DNA from 3 places in the Corynebacterium frankenforstense DSM 45800 genome. Region 1 is predicted to be linked to each of the others. Evidence: predicted binding sites of a transcription regulator. Region 1 holds the regulator's gene; each other region holds the start of a gene.
The links. Region 1 encodes LexA, which represses DNA repair genes until DNA is damaged. Its sites were predicted from a motif close to CGAACANNTGTTCG; they were not measured.
Positions count from the first base shown of each region.

Region 1 (5,843 bases):
CAAGCTCGAGGAGGCCGCCGAGGTCGAGGAGAAGGCACGCCGGCGCGGCATCGTCGTCGACGAGGACACGCTCTTCGAGTTCTACGACGCCCGCGTGCCGGAGACGGCGACCACGGGCGCGCACTTCAACAGCTGGTGGAAGCGCAAGCGGCACAAGCAGCCCGACTTCCTCGACTTCTCCCCGGAGAAGCTGCTCACCGACGCCGCGGGCGCGGTCACCGAGGAGTCCTTCCCCGACCACATGCGCGTCGGCGACGTCGACTACGAGCTGACCTACCGCTTCGAGCCGGGCGCGCCCGACGACGGCGTGACCGTCAAGGTGCCGGTGCCGATGCTCGCCGGGCTGGACGCGACCGACTTCAACTGGCTGGTGCCCGGTTTCCGCGAGGAGCTGTTCACCGAGCTGATCCGCTCGCTGCCGAAGCCGCTGCGGCGCACGGTGGTGCCCGCCCCGGACTTCGCGCGCAAGGCGCTGGCCCTGGCCGAGCCCTACGCGGGCACGGTCACCGAGGAGCTGGCCCGCGCGCTGCACGAGTGCGGCTCCAGCGGCATCGACGCCGTGGACTTCGACCCGACGAAGCTGCCGGCGCACCTGAGGATGACGTTCGCGGCGATCGACAAACGCGGCAAGGTCATCGACACCGACAAGTCCCTGCCCGCGCTGCGCGACCGGCAGGCCGGCCACATCCGCTCCTCGGTGAGCAAGCTCGGCCGGGCCGCGGAGTCGAAGCGCGCGGAGAAGTGGACCCCGGAGACGCTCGGTGACGTCGCCGAGGAGGTCACCACGGTCGTCGACGGCCACGAGGTCACCGCCTACCCGGCGCTGGTGGCCACCGACGGCGGCGTGGCGGTCAAGGTGCTGCCGACGAAGCAGGCCGCGGACTCGGCGATGCTCACGGCGACGCTGACGATGCTGATGCGCGAGATCTCGGTCTCGACCAAGCAGATGACGCGCGGGCTGCCGCTCAAGCAGCGCGTCGCCGTGGACAACTACCCCCACGGCGGGGTCGACGGCCTGGTCGAGCAGGCCCGTGTCGCCGCCATCCGGGACCTGATGATGGCCCACGGCGGGCCGGTGCGCTCCCCGGAGAAGTACCGGGAGCTGGCCGCGGCCGTGGCGCCGGAGGTGCCCGGTCAGGTGCGCCGCACGGTGGTGGCGATCGCGCCGGCGCTGGTGACCTACCTGTCGGTGGCCGCCGAGCTGGATCGCTGGGAGGGCCCGGCGATCGACGACATGCGCGCACAGCTGGGGTTCCTGCTGCCGGAGAAGGCCGTGCTCGTGCACGCGCAGGCGCACCTGCGCCACCTTCCGCGCTACTTCCAGGCGATGGAGATCCGGCTCGCCGAGATGCAGGAGGACCCGGACCGCGACGCCGACCGTCAGGACGAGGTCGAGGCGGTCAAGGCGGCGTTGAAGAAGAAGATGTCGGGTCGCCCGGCGGCGGCGTGGCGCACGAAGGCGGTACGCGACGTGCAGTGGCAGATCCAGGAGTTCCGGGTCAGCCTCTTCGCCCAGCGTCTGGGCACGGCGGGTTCGGTCTCGCGCCGGCGCATCGAGAAGGCGATCGCGAAGCTGTAGGCCGGGTCTCCCCTACTCGGCCTCGCGGGCGCGACGACGCATCATGCGGATCTCCTTCTCGAAGTCCTCGGCGGACTCGAAGGACTTGTACACCGAGGCGAAGCGCAGGTAGCCGACCTCGTCGAGCTCGAGCAGCGGCTCGAGGATGGCCAGACCGATGTCGTTGGCGTTGACCTGCGAGGGCCCCTTCGAGCGCACCTTCTCCTCGACCTTCTGGGCGAGGCGCTTCAGCGCGTCGTCGGGCACGTCGCGGCCCTGGCACGCGCGGCGGACGCCATTGACCACCTTGTCACGGCTGAACGGCTCGGTCACGCCGTTGCGCTTGACCACCAGCAGGACGGCCTTCTCGATCGTGGTGAAGCGGCCCTCGCAGGCGGTGCACTCGCGGCGGCGACGGATGGCCGTTCCGGCGTCGATGACGCGCGAGTCGATCACGCGGGAACGGTCGCTGTGGCAGAACGGGCAGTACACTGCGGGCACCCTCCTAGGTCCGGGACGGCTCGCCCGGGGCGTCCGGGCACCGACCCGAGTCTAGTGTCCGCCCGGACCCGCCTACTTCGCCGCGGTGGCGTCGAAGTCGACGGTGGAGATCTGGTGGGTGGCCGAACCCATGTTGACCGGCGGGTAGCCGGCGGCGTCGTCAGACTCGCCGAAGATCAGGGCGCCCAGCACGAGCACCAGCCCGCAGATCGCACCGACCAGCAGCGAACTGCGCTGCTCCTGGACTCGCCGAGACGTTCGCCGGGCACCGCCCTTCCGGGTACCCCCGGCGGGTATCCCGGCACGCCCGCCCGGAGAGGCGGTATTCGAAATCTCGAGCGTTCGAACACCGGCCGTCGAGCGCCCCTGACCGGGCTCCCACACCAGCGGTGCGGCCACGGTGTTCCGGACGTCGACCGTACCGTTGTCGGGCCGGACGAACTGTGCGTTACGCTGCATCGAGATGGTCATGGGGGTTCTCCTTTCGCCGTGTTCGAGGTCCACCCTAAAGACCGGGCGTGACTGTTCGAACATCGACTAGTTCATCTGTTCGATTACGGGTACGTGTTCGAGTTATAGCACCCGCCCGGGCGTGTGTCCACCACGCCGGGCAAAATCCTCGAACACAGTTGCCATGGACGCGCTATACTGAACGCAAACCGACCACAGCCGGATGACGGGGCCGACGACAACGGCCCCCGACCGGCCGAGAGCGAACCGCCGGCAGGCCCGGACCAGCCGGCCAGAGAGAGACGAAGACCAGGAGCGCGCGACCATGGCCACCAACCGATCGACCAAGAAGCAGAAGAACTCCACCACCAGAGACCCCGCGAGCCTGACCGCGCGCCAGCGCCGCATCCTGGAGGTCATCCGCGACGCGGTGGTGCTGCGCGGTTACCCGCCGAGCATCCGCGAGATCGGTGACGCCGCCGGCCTGCAGTCGACCTCCTCGGTCGCCTACCAGCTCAAGGAGCTCGAGAAGAAGGGCTTCCTGCGCCGCGACCCGAACAAGCCCCGCGCCGTGGACGTCCGCGACCTCTCCGGCGCCCCGGTCAAGAAGGGCCGCAAGGGTACCCCGGAGCCGCCGGAGCACGCGCAGACCTCCTTCGTGCCGATGGTCGGCTCCATCGCCGCGGGCGCACCGATCCTGGCCGAGGAGAACATCGACGACTACTTCCCGCTGCCCGCGGACATCGTCGGCGACGGCGAGCTGTTCATGCTCAAGGTCTCCGGCCAGTCGATGCGCGACGCCGGCATCCTCGACGGCGACTGGATCATCGTCCGCTCCCAGCCGGTCGCCGAGGAGGGCGAGTTCGTCGCGGCGCTCATCGACGGCGAGGCGACCGTCAAGGAGTTCCACCGCGACTCCAGCGGCGTGTGGCTGCTCCCCCACAACGACGCCTTCGAGCCGATCCCGGGCAACGACGCCGAGATCATGGGCAAGGTCGTCTCGGTCATGCGCAAGCTCTAGCACCTCCCCTCCTGCCGGCCCCACGCACGCCCGGACGGGCCTCGCCCGCCCGTCCACCCCCGTTCGTGGGGCCGATCCAGCCTCAGGGACTCGTCACACGCTTCCGTGACGGGTCCCTCTTTTTGCATCGCAGGTGCAGGTCGAACCGGAAGAGCAATGTTTACCCGGGCACATTCACACACAATGGCTCGGTTATTTTTGCTGCTATAGGGTCCCACCGCTTATGTACAATGTCTGTTTTTGTGGTTTAATGTTGGCATCGGGCATTTTCTGCCACTCCCCCCGCACTCTCATAAACATTTCCCCATCTGAGGAGGCGCCCAGCGAGATGTACGCCGAGGAAAGACGACGCCAGATCGCCTCACAGACCGCGGTCGAGGGCCGCGTCAACGTCACCGAACTGGCCAGACGCTTCGACGTCACGGCGGAGACCATCCGTCGTGACCTCGCCGTGCTCGACAAGGAGGGCATCGTCCACCGCGTCCACGGCGGCGCCGTGGCCACCCAGTCCTTCCAGACCACCGAGCTCTCCCTGGACGCGCGCCTGCGCTCCGCGCCGACCGCGAAGTCCGCGATCGCCCGCGCCGCGCTCGAGTTCCTGCCCGAGCCGCCCGGCGGCATGTTCCTGGACGCCGGCACCACGGTGACCGCGCTGGCCGACCTCATCTCCGATTCCGGCCAGGCCAACCAGTGGTCCATCGTGACCAACTCCCTGCCGATCGCCCTGAACCTGGCCAACAAGGGTCTCAGCGAGATCCAGCTGCTCGGCGGCAGCGTCCGCGCGATCACGCAGGCCGTCGTCGGCGACACGGCACTGCGCACCCTGGCGCTGATGCGTGCCGACGTCGCGTTCATCGGCACCAACGCCCTGACCCTGGACCACGGCCTGTCGACGGCCGACGCCCAGGAGGCCGCCATCAAGTCCGCGATGGTCACCAACGCCCGCCGCGTCGTCGTGCTGTGCGACTCGTCGAAGATCGGCAACGACTACCTGGTCAGCTTCGCCTCGATCGACGACATCGACGTCGTCATCACCGACGCCACCGCCCCCGAGTCCTTCGTGCGCGCCCTGCGCGAGCACAACGTCCAGGTCGTCCTCGCGGAGTGACGCCCCGCCGGACGTCCTTCAATTGACGACGTCCCGCTGATCGCCGCCGTGCGCCCCTCACCCGGGGCGTACGGCGGCGTTTTCCGTCTCCGGGCACTCCGCGCGAGACCCCGAGCCGCCTCTCCAGAGATCCCTGGACGCCACAGTCTCCCCTCTCTCCGCCCCCTGCTTCGGCAGAGCAGACAAGAAGAAACCGCCCCGGGACCTCTCTCGAGGCCCGGGGCGGCTGCGTCACGCCGGTCGCAGCCGGCGCGCTCGCGGCCTACTCGCCGACGAGCATCTTGCGCACGCTCTCGCGGGCGACCACTGCGCCCACGGCGTCCAGGGCTGCCTCGGCGGCCTCCTGGCACTGCTTGAACGTGGACTCGGAGAGCCGGGTGCCCACGGCGGCGATCGCGGTGGAGGCGGCCGACAGGGAGTTGACGCCCAGGCCGGTGAGCACGCAGGCCAGCAGCGGGTCGGCGGCGGCCTCGCCGCAGACGCCGACGGCGGTGTTGGTGTCGCGGCCGACCGAGCAGGTGTGCTGGATCAGGCGCAGCACGGCGGGCTGCCACGGATCGGTCAGGTACGCCAGCTGCGAGGACAGGCGGTCCGCGGCCATCGTGTACTGGGTCAGGTCGTTGGTGCCCACGGAGACGAAGTCCAGGTGCGGCATGATCTTGTCGGCCATCAGGGCGGCGGCCGGGACCTCGATCATCGCGCCCGGGGTCAGGCCGCGCTCACGGCAGAGGGTGGAGAACCACTCGGCCTCGCGGGCGGTGGCGACCATCGGGGCCATGACCCAGGTCGGCGCGTCCTCGCCGCGGCCCTCGGCGGCCTTGGCGATGGCGTCGAGCTGGCGGGTCAGCAGCGACTGGTTCTGGCGGGCGATGCGGAGGCCGCGCACGCCGAGCGCCGGGTTCTCCTCCTCGTCCATGTTCGCGAAGGCGATCGGCTTGTCGGAGCCGGCGTCCAGGGTGCGCACGACGACCTTGGAGTGCGGGAAGGCGTCGAAGACCTTCTTGTAGAGGGCCGCCTGATCGTCGACGCTGGGCTCCTCGGTCGCGGAGAGGAAGCTCATCTCGGTGCGGTACAGGCCGATGCCCTCGGCCTGGGTCTCGGAGGCCAGGCGGGCGGCGTTGCTGTCCTGGACGTTGGCCAGCAGCTGGACGCGGTGGCCGTCGGAGGTCTGGGCCGGGCCACGCCACTCGGCGATCTTGACGGCG
Region 1 covers NZ_CP009247.1:1,092,997-1,098,839, reverse strand. The annotation lists gene hrpA (ATP-dependent RNA helicase HrpA) at 1-1,579, shown strand, start outside; gene nrdR (transcriptional regulator NrdR) at 1,592-2,050, opposite strand; gene CFRA_RS11590 (hypothetical protein) at 2,132-2,530, opposite strand; gene lexA (transcriptional repressor LexA) at 2,835-3,530, shown strand; gene CFRA_RS04750 (DeoR/GlpR family DNA-binding transcription regulator) at 3,859-4,638, shown strand; gene ptsP (phosphoenolpyruvate--protein phosphotransferase) at 4,901-5,843, opposite strand, start outside.

Region 2 (5,843 bases), 510 kb from region 1:
GTGGTCTCCGGATCTTCGTCGGGGTCTGCGGTTGAGATTACGGGGGAACGCCGTTCAGGCGCTGGTCGAGCGCTGCTCAGGCCGTGGTCGGGCCGTGGTCGGGCGCAGGTCAGTTGCAGGTCAGCAGCTTCGCGCGCAGGCCCTCCGGGACTCCGTCCGCGGCCGCGATCGCCGGGTCGTAGCAGGTGAAGCCCGTCTCGGTCTGGCCGTGGCCCTCGTAGAGCCGCCATCCGTCCGCCCAGTGGAGCGCGACGATGATGTCGGTGTTCGGCGGCCCGGCCAGCGCCCAGTCGCCGTCGCAGTAGAGGAACGTCGCCGGCCCGGTGAAACCACTCTGCGCCAGCGCGGCCCCGGTGCACCGCGCGGCTGCTGCGTCCGCGCCGTCCGCGGTGCCCCCGGTGCCCGGAGCGGGCTCTGCTGCTGCGCGGGACCCGTTACCGGAGCTCGCTCCGGAGTCGGTGTCGGAGTTGGCGCCGGGACCGGCGTCTGACGCCGCATCGGATTCTGCGGTGGTCGTGCGATCCTGCCGTGCTGTCTTCCCCGCGGACTTCGCCAGCGTCGGGGCCGGGGCGCCTCCACTCCGCGAGGCGTCCACTCCGCGCTTCGTCACGCTCCCGTTCCCGGCGTTCGCCTGGGCGGCCGCACCGTCATCGTCATCCCCGGTGGCGGCGGCCTCGTCGATCTCCGCGGCGACCGGCTGCGTGGCGAGTCGCGGCTCGGAGGCGTCGGCGGCCTCGGGCGTGGAGCAGCCGGTCAGTCCCGCCGCGAGGAGAACGGCCGCGGTCGCGGTGACGGCCAGACGCGCGACCGACTCCGTGGCCGGCGAGCCGATCCGTGGGGTGTGGTTACGTGGGCCGAACATGGGGAGCGCCTCCGTGGGGATCAACGTGGGTGTCAACCGAATTGCTTATGTCAGCAATTTTATGGCCCGCACATCGGCGATATCACCGTGAACAGGGAGTGCTCCCCATCTCACCGCGCCGCTCAAGGTTCGGCTGGGGCCGCGGATGTCGTCGGTCCGGCGGGGCGCCCGGCGATGAGGGGTCGGCGGGCGCCCCGCCGGAGTTGTCCTGCGTCGGACAGCGCCGGCCGCGACATGGTCGGCTCGCCACTCCGCGGGCCGGTCAGTCGCCGGGGTGCTCGGCCAGGGTGACGTCGGCCTCGACGTGGCGGTCGGGGCCGACGATGGCGAAGGTGCGCCCGTCGCTGGCGCACTCCAGCCGGGTGGCGTCCGGGCGCTGGCAGGTCACCGTCGGGGTCTTCAGGCGCTCGCCGGGGCGCAGCTCGCCGCCGGCGGGCGGTACGCCCTCGAAGACGCCCCACGAGAAGCCGGCGTCGTCGAGGGTCTCCTCCGCACCGGAGGTGGCGAACGCGCCCGGCCGTCCGGTGAACGGCAGGTAGCCCATGTCCTCCAGGTCCGGGGCCGAGTCGTCCGGCGTCGCGGTGCAGTACGTGCCGCGGTCGTCGCTGAAGGTGCAGGTCACCTTGGCGTCTGCGCCGACGTCCGTGGCGAAGATGCCGATCTCGTCCGCCGCACCGCCCGGGGCGGCGAAGCGCTCCGGGGCGACGTCGACGAACTCGGCGCCGCTCCGGTCGGTGTCCTGTTCATCGGACGGCTCCGGGGAAGCGCCCGGCGACTCCGCCGAATCCGTCGCCGCCGTGGTCTGGTTGCCGGTCCGGCCGGTGCTCGCCTCGGCGGCGGACAAGGTGGGCGCCTCGTCGGGGCCCGGAGCCTGTGTGCAGGCGCTGAGGGCCATCGTCCCCACAGCCATCCCGGCGAGGACCGCAGCGAGAACGGCGCCCGCGGCGCGGACCCGGTGCGTGCCGCGGGTGTCAGCGGCGCCGGTGGCGGCCTCTCGGGTGGGGGAGTGCTTCATCGGTTCCTCCTTCATCGTCGATGCCGGCGGTCAGCTCCGGCGCGCGGTGCGTGTGAGCGGCCCGCCGGGTCAGCAGGGGTCGGAGAAGTCGGCGTCGTCGTTGAGCGTGCGCGCGTTGCCCCCGCGCGCCGCCTTGTCCGCGCACAGCGCCGCCTCGTCGAAGCCGTGGTCGTAGTAGATCGGGTAGACCGTCGCGCCGTCGTGGGAGGCGCGCAGCGAGGAGCACTGCCCGGGCTCGGTCGCCTGCGCCCCCGGATGCCGCGCGAGCCCCTCGTTGACCATGGTCTGCGGGTTGATCCCATGTTCGACCTGCACGGACTCGACGATGAGGATCCCGCGCCCGTCGCACTCCGGCAGGCTCAGACCTGCCACAGAGGTCAGGGTCGGCGTGGTGCCCGTGCTGCGGGAGCCGCCCGAGCTCGGCTGCTCATCGCACTTCTGGAGCTTCGCCTGCAGCTCCGCCGGCATCCCGTCGGCCGCCAGCCGCGCGGAGTTGTAGCAGGCCTGCTGCAGCCCCCACGTCGTGGTGCCGTCACGCTCGTACTCGACCCACGTGCCGTTCTCCCAGTGCAGCAGCTGCAGGCTGTCGGTCCGCGGCACGCCGACGCGGTTCCACTCCCCGTCGCAGAACTGCGAGTCCGTGAACTCCTCGAAGCCCGCCGCCGCCACCGTCGCCGGATCGCAGCGCTGCTCGGTCGACATCTCCGTGGTCCGCTCCGACGCCTTCCGGGTCGTTGCCCCGGCGTCCTGTGCCGCCGAACCGGACTCCGAGACCTCTGTGAGCACCGGTGCGTCCCCGGCACCCTCGTCGCCGCCCCCGGAGCAGCCGGCCAGGGCCGCCGTCAGGCCCGCCGCACACAACGCCGCCGACACCGCACGCAGTCGCATCGCACACTTCCTTCCTCACGGACTTCCCGGATAGCAATCGCGTCAGAGTCTACGGCCCGCCGCGCCCGCCCACCGGCATAACGGGGAACCGTCCCCACCTGTTCGAACAGGTGTACCATCACCGCCATGAGGTTCAACGGCGGTGAGACGCTCAGCTGGTCACGCATCGAGCGCATCCTCTCCGGCCGCCCGGGCCCCACCCCGGTGCCCGCCAACCACCTCGCCGCGACGGACGCGCCCACGGCGCGGGGCGGGACGTCGTCAATTGAGGTGCCCTTCGCCGAGCTGCACGCGGTGAGCTCCTACAGTTTCCTCGGCGGCGCCTCGGAACCCGAGGAGCTCGTCGAACGGGCCGTCGAACTGGGGCTTTCCGCGCTCGGCATCCTCGACCGCGACGGCTTCTACGGGGTCGCCGCCTTCGCCGAGGCCGCCGCCGAGGCCGGGCTGCCCACCGTCTTCGGCGCCGAACTCAGCCTCGACGCCGGCGTGCTGCCCGTCATCTGCCGCGGGCCCGAGGGCTACCGGCGGCTGTCTCACCTGATCGCCGACGCGCACATGGCCACCGGCGAGAAGGGTGCGGTGGCCTACCCGGGCCTCACCGCGATCGCCGAACACCTGGGCGGGCACTGCCTCGTGCTCGCCGACCACACCTGGGCGCCGCGCCTCGGCGAGCTGACCGCGGCCTTCGGTGCGCACGTCGTTCTCGAGTACCCCGCCACGATGCTGCCCGAGGACGCCGACAACCAGGAGATTATCGACGCCGCGCGGCGCGCCGTGGGCGCGCACGGGCACCGTCTGCGCGCCGTGGTCAGCACCCGGCCCGCCGCGGCGCGGCGCAGCGCCAGCAGGCTGGCGGCGGCCAAGCGCGCGCTCGCCCGGCGTCAGGCCGTCGGCGCGGCCGAGCCCGAGCTGCACCCCATGGGCGCGCCGTGGCTGCGCGGCGGTGCGCAGGTCGCGCGGATGCTGCCCGGGCGGCCCGAACTTATCGCGCAGACCGTCGCGATCGCCGAGGAGTGCGCCTTCACCCTGGACCTGGTCGCGCCCCGGCTGCCGGACTTCCCCGCGCCCGAGGGCCACGACGAGCTCAGCTGGCTGACGGAGCTGACCTGGCGGCGCGGGCGGGAGCGCTACGCCTCGCGGCCGGAGGGGGTGCGCGAGCGGGCGCGGGCGCAGATCCGCCACGAGCTGGCGGTGATCGGCAAGCTGGGTTTCCCGGGCTACTTCCTCATCGTCGACGACATCGTGGGGTTCTGCCGGCGCGCCGGGATCCTGTGCCAGGGGCGCGGCTCGGCGGCGAACTCGGCGGTGTGCTTCGCGCTGGGCATCACCAACGCCGAGCCGATCAGCGCTGGACTGCTCTTCGAGCGGTTCCTCTCCCCGGAGCGCGACGGGCCGCCCGACATCGACCTGGACATCGAGTCGACGCGGCGCGAGGAGGTCATCCAGTACGTCTACGGCCGCTACGGGCGTGAGCGGGCGGCGCTGGTGGCCAACGTGATCACCTACCGGCGCAAGGGGGCGCTGCGCGACGCCGCGCGGGCTCTGGGGTATCCGCAGGGCGCGGCCGACGGCTGGTCGAAGGGGATCTCCGAGCCGCCCGCGGACGTCGCCGAGCTGGCCGGGCAGTTCCGCGGGCAGCCGCGGCATTTGGGCATCCACTCCGGCGGCATGGTCATCTGCGACCGCCCGATCGCCGACGTGGTGCCCGTGGAGTGGGCGCGCATGGCGGACCGCTCCGTGCTGCAGTGGGACAAGGACGCCTGCGCGGCCGCCGGGCTGGTCAAGTTCGACCTGCTGGGCCTCGGCATGCTCGAGGCGTTGCACCACATGATCGACCTGGTCGCCGGCTCCACCGGGGAGACGGTGCGGCTGTGGGACCTCGACCTCTCCGAGGCCGGCGTCTACGAGATGCTCGCGCGCGGGGACGCGGTCGGCGTGTTCCAGGTGGAGTCGCGCGCGCAGTTGGCCACCCTGCCGCGGCTGAAGCCGCGCTGCTTCTTCGACCTGGTCGTCGAGGTGGCGCTGATCCGGCCCGGGCCGATCCAGGGTGGGTCGGTGCACCCCTATCTGCGCCGCCGCGACGGGCGCGAGGCGGTGGTCTTTGAGCACCCGGTGCTGGAGAAGTCGCTGGGCAAGACGCTGGGCATCCCGCTGTTCCAGGAGCAGCTGATGCAGATCGCGGTGGACGCGGCGGGCTTCACCGGCGGCGAGGCCGACCAGCTGCGCCGGGCGATGGGCTCGAAGCGCTCGCCGGCGAAGATGGCGGCGCTGCACGCCCGGTTCATCGCCGGGTGTGCGGAGACGTGCGGGCTGCCGGAGCAGGTGGCCGAGCAGTTGTGGACGAAGATCGTGGCGTTCGCCGCCTACGGTTTCCCGGAGTCGCACTCGCAGTCGTTCGCCTCGCTGGTGTTCTTCTCGGCGTGGTTCAAGCTGCACCACCCGGCGGAGTTCTGCGCGGGGCTGCTGCGCGCGCAGCCGATGGGGTTCTACTCGCCGCAGTCGTTGATTTCCGACGCCCGTCGCCACGGCGTGCGCATCCTGCCCGTGGACGTCTCCGCCAGCGCGGTCGAGGCGACGGTGCCGGAGCCGGGCGTGATCCGGCTGGGGCTGAACCTGATGCGCGGGCTGGGGGAGAAGGCTGCCGAGCGTGTGGTCGCCGCCCGTGACGCGCGGGCGTTCACCGGGGTCGCCGACCTGGCGCGCCGGGCGGACCTGAGCGTGCCGCAGACGGAGGCGCTGGCGAAGGCCGGGGCCCTGGGCTGCTTCGGCGTCGACCGTCGCCAGGCGGTGTGGGCGGCCGGGGTGGCGGCCACGGAGAAGGAGGGCATGCTGCCCGGTCTGAGCGCGGTGGAGGCTCCGGCGCTGCCCGGCATGAGCACCTTCGACCTGGTGGCCGCGGACATCGCGGCGACCGGGGTGACCCACGGCATGCAGCCGGTGGCGTTGCTGCGTTCGAGGTTGGCGTCGGCGGGCATCGTCGCGGCGTCGGACCTCGGTGCGATTGACGACGGCACCCGCGTGCGCGTGGCCGGCGTGGTCACGCACCGTCAGCGTCCGCAGACGGCGGCGGGGGTGACG
Region 2 covers NZ_CP009247.1:580,559-586,401, forward strand. The annotation lists gene CFRA_RS11545 (hypothetical protein) at 110-862, opposite strand; gene CFRA_RS02505 (hypothetical protein) at 1,125-1,877, opposite strand; gene CFRA_RS02510 (hypothetical protein) at 1,947-2,765, opposite strand; gene CFRA_RS02515 (error-prone DNA polymerase) at 2,892-5,843, shown strand, end outside.
Region 2: the regulator LexA is predicted to act here: its motif matches at 2,869-2,882, upstream of CFRA_RS02515 (error-prone DNA polymerase).

Region 3 (5,843 bases), 510 kb from region 1:
GGCGGTGGTTTATCATGGGGGCAATTCAGACCGCCGACCGAAGCAGGAGGCCGACCACTCTCATGGCGAACCCGTTCAAGAAGTTCTGGAACTACCTCATGGCGCTGTTCGACAACAAGATCGAGGAGAACGCCGACCCGAAGGTGCAGATCCAGCAGGCCATGGAGGAGGCGCAGCGTCAGCACCAGGAGCTCTCGCAGCAGGCCGCCGCCGTGATCGGCAATCAGCGCCAGCTCGAGATGCAGCTCAACCGCCGCCTCGGGGAGATCGAGAAGCTGCAGGCCAACACCAAGCAGGCCCTCAAGCTCGCCGACAAGGCGCGTGCGGACGGCGACGAGCGCAAGGCCGTCGAGTACGAGAACGCCGCCGAGGCCTTCGCCGCCCAGCTGGTCACCGCCGAGCAGTCGGTCGAGGACACCAAGCAGCTGCACGACCAGGCGATCCGCCAGGCCGAGCAGGCCAAGGCCGCCGTCGAGCGCAACGCCGCCCAGCTCCAGCAGAAGGTCGCCGAGCGCTCCAAGCTGCTCAGCCAGCTCGAGCAGGCCAAGATGCAGGAGAAGGTCGCCGAGTCCGTCCAGTCGATGAACTCGCTGACCCAGCAGGGCTCCTCGCCGAACCTGGACCAGGTCCGCGAGAAGATCGAGCGCCGCTACGCCAACGCCCTGGGCCAGGCCGAGCTCGCGGAGAACTCCGTCGAGGCCCGCATGGCCGAGGTCCAGCAGGCCGGTGTCCAGATGGCCGGCCACTCGCGGCTCGAGCAGATCCGCGCGGAGATGAACGGCGGGAACGAGGTCACCTCGGGCCAGCAGCGCGAGGCGATCGAGGGCGGCGCCCCGGACACCTCGAACGTCAGCGAGGACGCCGTCGCCCGCCGCATGCGCGAGCTGCGCGGCGAGTAGTCCACCGCAGGTAGTTCACCGCAGGGGCCGCTCAGTCACCCGCGCCGCGGGCGGCGAGCGCCTCGGCGAGTGCGCGGGCGCGCCGCAGCGAGCGCACGATGACGGGGGTGGCCACGGCGGTCAGCGAGAAGCCGGCGCCGCGGGCCCGGCGGGCGTCGAGGACGTCGCCGACGGTGGCCAGCTGCAGGGGGATCAGCCGCAGCGTCAGCGAGAGCGCCAGCGCGATGTTCTCGGCCGGCACGCCGTAGCGCTTCAGCGGGCGCAGCCCGCCCTCCACGGCGTCGAGGAGCTCCTCGATGGTCGTGGTCAGCGGGAGCAGTCCCGCGCCCATGATCGAGCAGGCCAGCAGCCCCACGGTCACCGCCCCGGTGACCAGGTCGTTCTGCCACCACTGGAAGGCGCCGAGCACCAGCAGCAGGGGCAGCGGGGCCGCGATCTGCGCCCACGCTGCCGCCCACGGGATGCGGGCGACGAGGTAGCCGGCCGCCACGAGGACGGCGCAGATGGCCACCCCGACCGGGCTGCGCCCGAAGATGGTGGCCAGCAGGATGAAGAGGGTCACCACGACCAGCTTCAGGCCCGCGCCGGCGCGGTGGATGACCGTGTCGCCCGGCACGTGCACACCCAGCGGCACCGCGCGGGGCATCATCCGCATGCGTGCCATCAGCGCTCCATGTCCGCGACGTAGCGCGCGATGGTCTCGCGTGGGTCCCCGTCGGCGACGATCCCGCCGTCGCCCAGGTAGATCACCCGGTCGGCGTCGGCGACCAGGTCGAGGTCGTGGGTGACCACGATCAGCTGCTGGTCGAGCCCGGCGAAGACGTCGTGGATCATGCGGCGGTTGCGCAGGTCCAGCAGCGTCGTCGGCTCGTCGGCGATGACGGTCTCCGGCTCGGTGACGAGCACGGCGGTCAGCGCCAGCAGCTGCTTCTGCCCGCCCGAGAGCAGGTGCGGGGACTGGTCGGCGTGGCCGGCCAGGCCGAAGCGCTCCAACGCCGCGCGTGCCCGCTCGCGCCGCTCGGCGCGGGGCAGCCGCATCCGCCGCAGGGAGAACGCGACGTCGTCAATCACGCTGGGCATGACGATCTGGTTGTCCGCGTCGGAGAAGATGAACCCGACCTTGCGGCGCACCTCGCGGCCGTCCTCGACCGGGTCGAGGCCGTCGACGCGCACGGTGCCGGAGGTCGGCTCGCCCAGGCCGTTGATCAGGCGGGCGAGCGTCGACTTGCCGGAGCCGTTGGCTCCGATGACCCCGATCCGGTGCTCGGTGAGACTGAGGGAGACGTGGTCGAGGACGAGGCGTTCCTCGAACTCGACCGAGACGTCAGTGAACTCGATCGCGGGCATCGGTGTCCCGGGCGCGGTTGGGGCGACGCAGCAGGTCGGGGAAGGCGGCGTGGACGCCGAGGGCGACGATGACCATCACGACGCACTTGAGGGTGTCCGGCAGCAGGAAGGGGATCTGGCCGCCGGCCGCGGCGGCCAGGCCGATGCGCGAGCTGATCATCAGGCCCACGATGCCGCAGGCGTACTGGGTGAGCAGCGCGAGGGCCGCGGCGAGGATGAACCAGCCGATCTGCTCGCCCCGGCGGCCCGGGCGGGCGCGGTAGGCGATCAGGCCGGCGACGAAGGCGGAGATGAGGTAGCCGACGATGTAGCCGACGGTCGGGCCGCCCAGGGCGCTGATGACGGTGCGGCCGCCCGCGAGCACGGGCAGGACCAGGCCGATGACGAGGAAGAGGGCGACGGAGAGGAAGCCGCGGCGCGCGCCGAGCACGAGGCCGGCGAGGATGATGACGGCGTTCTGGAGCACGATCGGCACGCCGAGGGCGCCGACCGGGATGGAGACGAAGGCGAATACGATGATCAGGGCCGCGAAGACGGCGCAGTACGCGACGTCGAGAAGTTTGTTTCTCTGAGACATGTGAACAGCGTACAATGAACGCCGTTTAAGTGGAATCCCGGGGGCCGCGGACGCGCGTGCGTGTCGCGCCGTATGATCGTGCCCATGCGACTGACCGCCTTCCACCGCCTCGTCGCCGACGAGTTCGGCACCGAGAGCGGCGACTTCATCCTCCACTCCCACGTGCTCGCCGACCACGGCGCGACCGCTGAACAGTTGCTCGAGAGCGGGGTGGACCCGCGCGAGATCTGGCTGGCCCTGTGCACCGACTTCGAGGTGCCCGAGGAGCGTCGGCTCGGCCGCGACGACTGAGCGGCGTGTCGCGTTGAATTCGAACAGGCGTGCGTGTACGTTCGAACGCGACGCCCGGGACGGTCCCGCCACGCGGTTAGTGTGTGGAGCCGTACGGACCTGTCGGAGGGTCTAAGAGAGGTGAGGGGTGGCCGCGGCCGCCCCGGACACCCGATTGACGAGAAGAAGAGGCACCCCAAGAATGGCGAAGACGACCAAGAAGAAGGCCGCCGCTGCCGACGACCGGCAGAAGGCGCTCGACGCGGCCCTGGCGCAGATCGAGAAGGGCTACGGCAAGGGCGCGGTGATGCGCCTGGGCGACGAGAGCCGCCCGCCGATCAGCGCGATCTCCTCGGGCAACACGGCCATCGACGTCGCGCTCGGCGTCGGCGGTTTCCCGCGCGGCCGCGTCGTCGAGGTCTACGGCCCGGAGTCCTCGGGTAAGACCACCGTCGCGCTGCACGCGATCGCCTCGGCGCAGAAGGAGGGCGGCATCGCCGCCTTCATCGACGCCGAGCACGCGCTCGACCCCGAGTACGCCCGCGCCCTCGGCGTGGACACCGACGCCCTGCTCGTCTCCCAGCCGGACACCGGTGAGCAGGCCCTCGAGATCGCCGACATGCTCGTGCGCTCCGGGGCCATCGACATCATCGTCATCGACTCGGTGGCGGCCCTGACCCCGAAGGCCGAGATCGAGGGCGAGATGGGCGACAGCCACGTCGGCCTGCAGGCCCGCCTGATGAGCCAGGCGCTGCGCAAGATGGCCGGCGCCCTCTACAACTCCGGCACCACCGCCATCTTCATCAACCAGCTGCGCGAGAAGATCGGCGTCATGTTCGGCTCGCCGGAGACCACCACCGGCGGCAAGGCGCTGAAGTTCTACGCCTCCGTGCGCTGCGACGTCCGCCGCATCCAGACCCTCAAGGACGGCCAGGACGCCATCGGCAACCGCACCCGCCTCAAGGTGGTCAAGAACAAGGTCTCCCCGCCGTTCAAGATCGCCGAGTTCGACATCATCTACGGCGAGGGCATCTCGCGCGAGTCCTCGATCATCGACCTCGGCGTCGAGCAGGGCATCGTCAAGAAGTCCGGCTCCTGGTTCACCTACGAGGGCGACCAGCTCGGCCAGGGCAAGGAGAAGGTGCGCCTCTCGCTCAAGGAGAACAAGGAGCTCGCCGACGAGATCGAGCACAAAATCTTCGTCAAGCTCGGCGTGGGCAAGTACGCACAGGAGAAGGAGGCGGAGAACGCCGAGGGCGGGGACTCCGACGCGCTCTCCGACGAGCCGGTCGACGTCGTGCCCAACGTCGACTTCGACGACGAATAACCCGTGGCACCGGACCCCGAACGCCTCGCCCGCGCCGTGGCCGCCCTCGAGGCGGCCGCCGCGGGCGCGAACCCGATCCTCGACGAGACCGAGGAGGAGGCCAAGGCCGCGGTCCGCGAGCGGGCCCTCGGCCTGCTAGACCAGCGAGCCCGCTCCCGCGCCGAGCTGCGCGGGCGGCTCAAGGACAAGGACTTCGACTCCGACGTCATCGACGCCGTGCTCGACGACCTCGCCGGCGCGGGCCTGATCGATGACGCCGCCTTCGCGCGCGAGTGGGTGCGCCAGCGCGCCTCCCGCCGCGGCAAGTCGCGGCGCATGCTCGACCACGAGCTCGAGCGCAAGGGGGTCGGCGCCGGCGAGCGGGCGGCCGCCCTCGACCAGATCGACCCCGAGGACGAGCGGGAGCGCGCGCTCACCCTCGCCCGCAAGAAGGCCCGCTCCGTGCGCGAGGTGCCGGCCGACCGCCGCGAGCGCGACAAGGCGCTGCGCCGCATCGTCGGCGTGCTCGCCCGCCGCGGCTTCCCCGAGGGCATGTCCCTCGCGCTGGCCCGCCAGGCCCTCGACGAGCGCCTCGGGGAGCTCGACTAGTCCTCGGGACCGGCGGGGGAGACCCCGGCCGCGTCGCCCAGGTTCTTCTCGATCAGCTCCGCGATCTCGCCGTTCTCCTGCATCTCGCGCAGCGCGTCGTCGACGGCCTCCGCCCCGGCCTCGTCGCCGGGTGCCAGCCCGATGCCGTAGTGCTCCACGCTCAGCGGCTCCGTCGAGTTCCTCCGGTGCAGCTCCGTCATCCGCAGCCGCGAGGGCTGCTGGTCCGCGTAGCCGGCGAGCACCGCCGCGTCCGTGGTCACCGCGTCGACCTCGCCCGAGCGCAGGGCGCTGACGCAGTCGGAGTAGGTGGGCAGCTCCCGCAGCCGCACCCCGGGGATCTCCTGCTGGACGGTCTGCGCCGGCGTCGAGCCCGTCACCGAGCACAGCGTGCGGCCCTCGAGGTCCGCCGGCCCGTCGACGTCGCCGTCGACCTCCACCAGCAGGGCCTGGTGGGTCAGCAGGTACGGCCCGGCGAACTGCACCGAGCGGGCGCGCTCCTCGTTGATGGTGTAGCTGGCCACGACCATGTTGACCCGGCCCTGCCGCAGCGAGGTCTCGCGCCGGCCCGTCGGCGTCTCGGTCCAGGTGATCCGCGGGGGCTCCCAGCCCCGGTCCTCGGCGACGCGACTGAGCACGCGGTCGGCGATCTCGACGTCGAGGCCGCGCATCGTGCCGTCGGGCTCGCGCAGGCCCAGCCCCGGCTGGTCGTACTTGACGCCGACGGCCACGGTGCCCGCGCGCATGTCGGCCAGCAGGCCGTCCTCCGGTTCCTCGGCGCAGGCGGTCAGCGCGGTCAGGGCCGCTACGCAGGCCACGAGCGCCGCGGGCGCCGCGG
Region 3 covers NZ_CP009247.1:1,604,957-1,610,799, reverse strand. The annotation lists gene CFRA_RS07050 (PspA/IM30 family protein) at 63-899, shown strand; gene CFRA_RS07045 (energy-coupling factor transporter transmembrane component T family protein) at 931-1,563, opposite strand; gene CFRA_RS07040 (energy-coupling factor ABC transporter ATP-binding protein) at 1,563-2,246, opposite strand; gene CFRA_RS07035 (biotin transporter BioY) at 2,224-2,823, opposite strand; gene CFRA_RS07030 (DUF3046 domain-containing protein) at 2,908-3,114, shown strand; gene recA (recombinase RecA) at 3,296-4,420, shown strand; gene CFRA_RS07020 (regulatory protein RecX) at 4,424-5,008, shown strand; gene CFRA_RS07015 (glutamate ABC transporter substrate-binding protein) at 5,005-5,843, opposite strand, start outside.
Region 3: the regulator LexA is predicted to act here: its motif matches at 3,135-3,148, upstream of recA (recombinase RecA).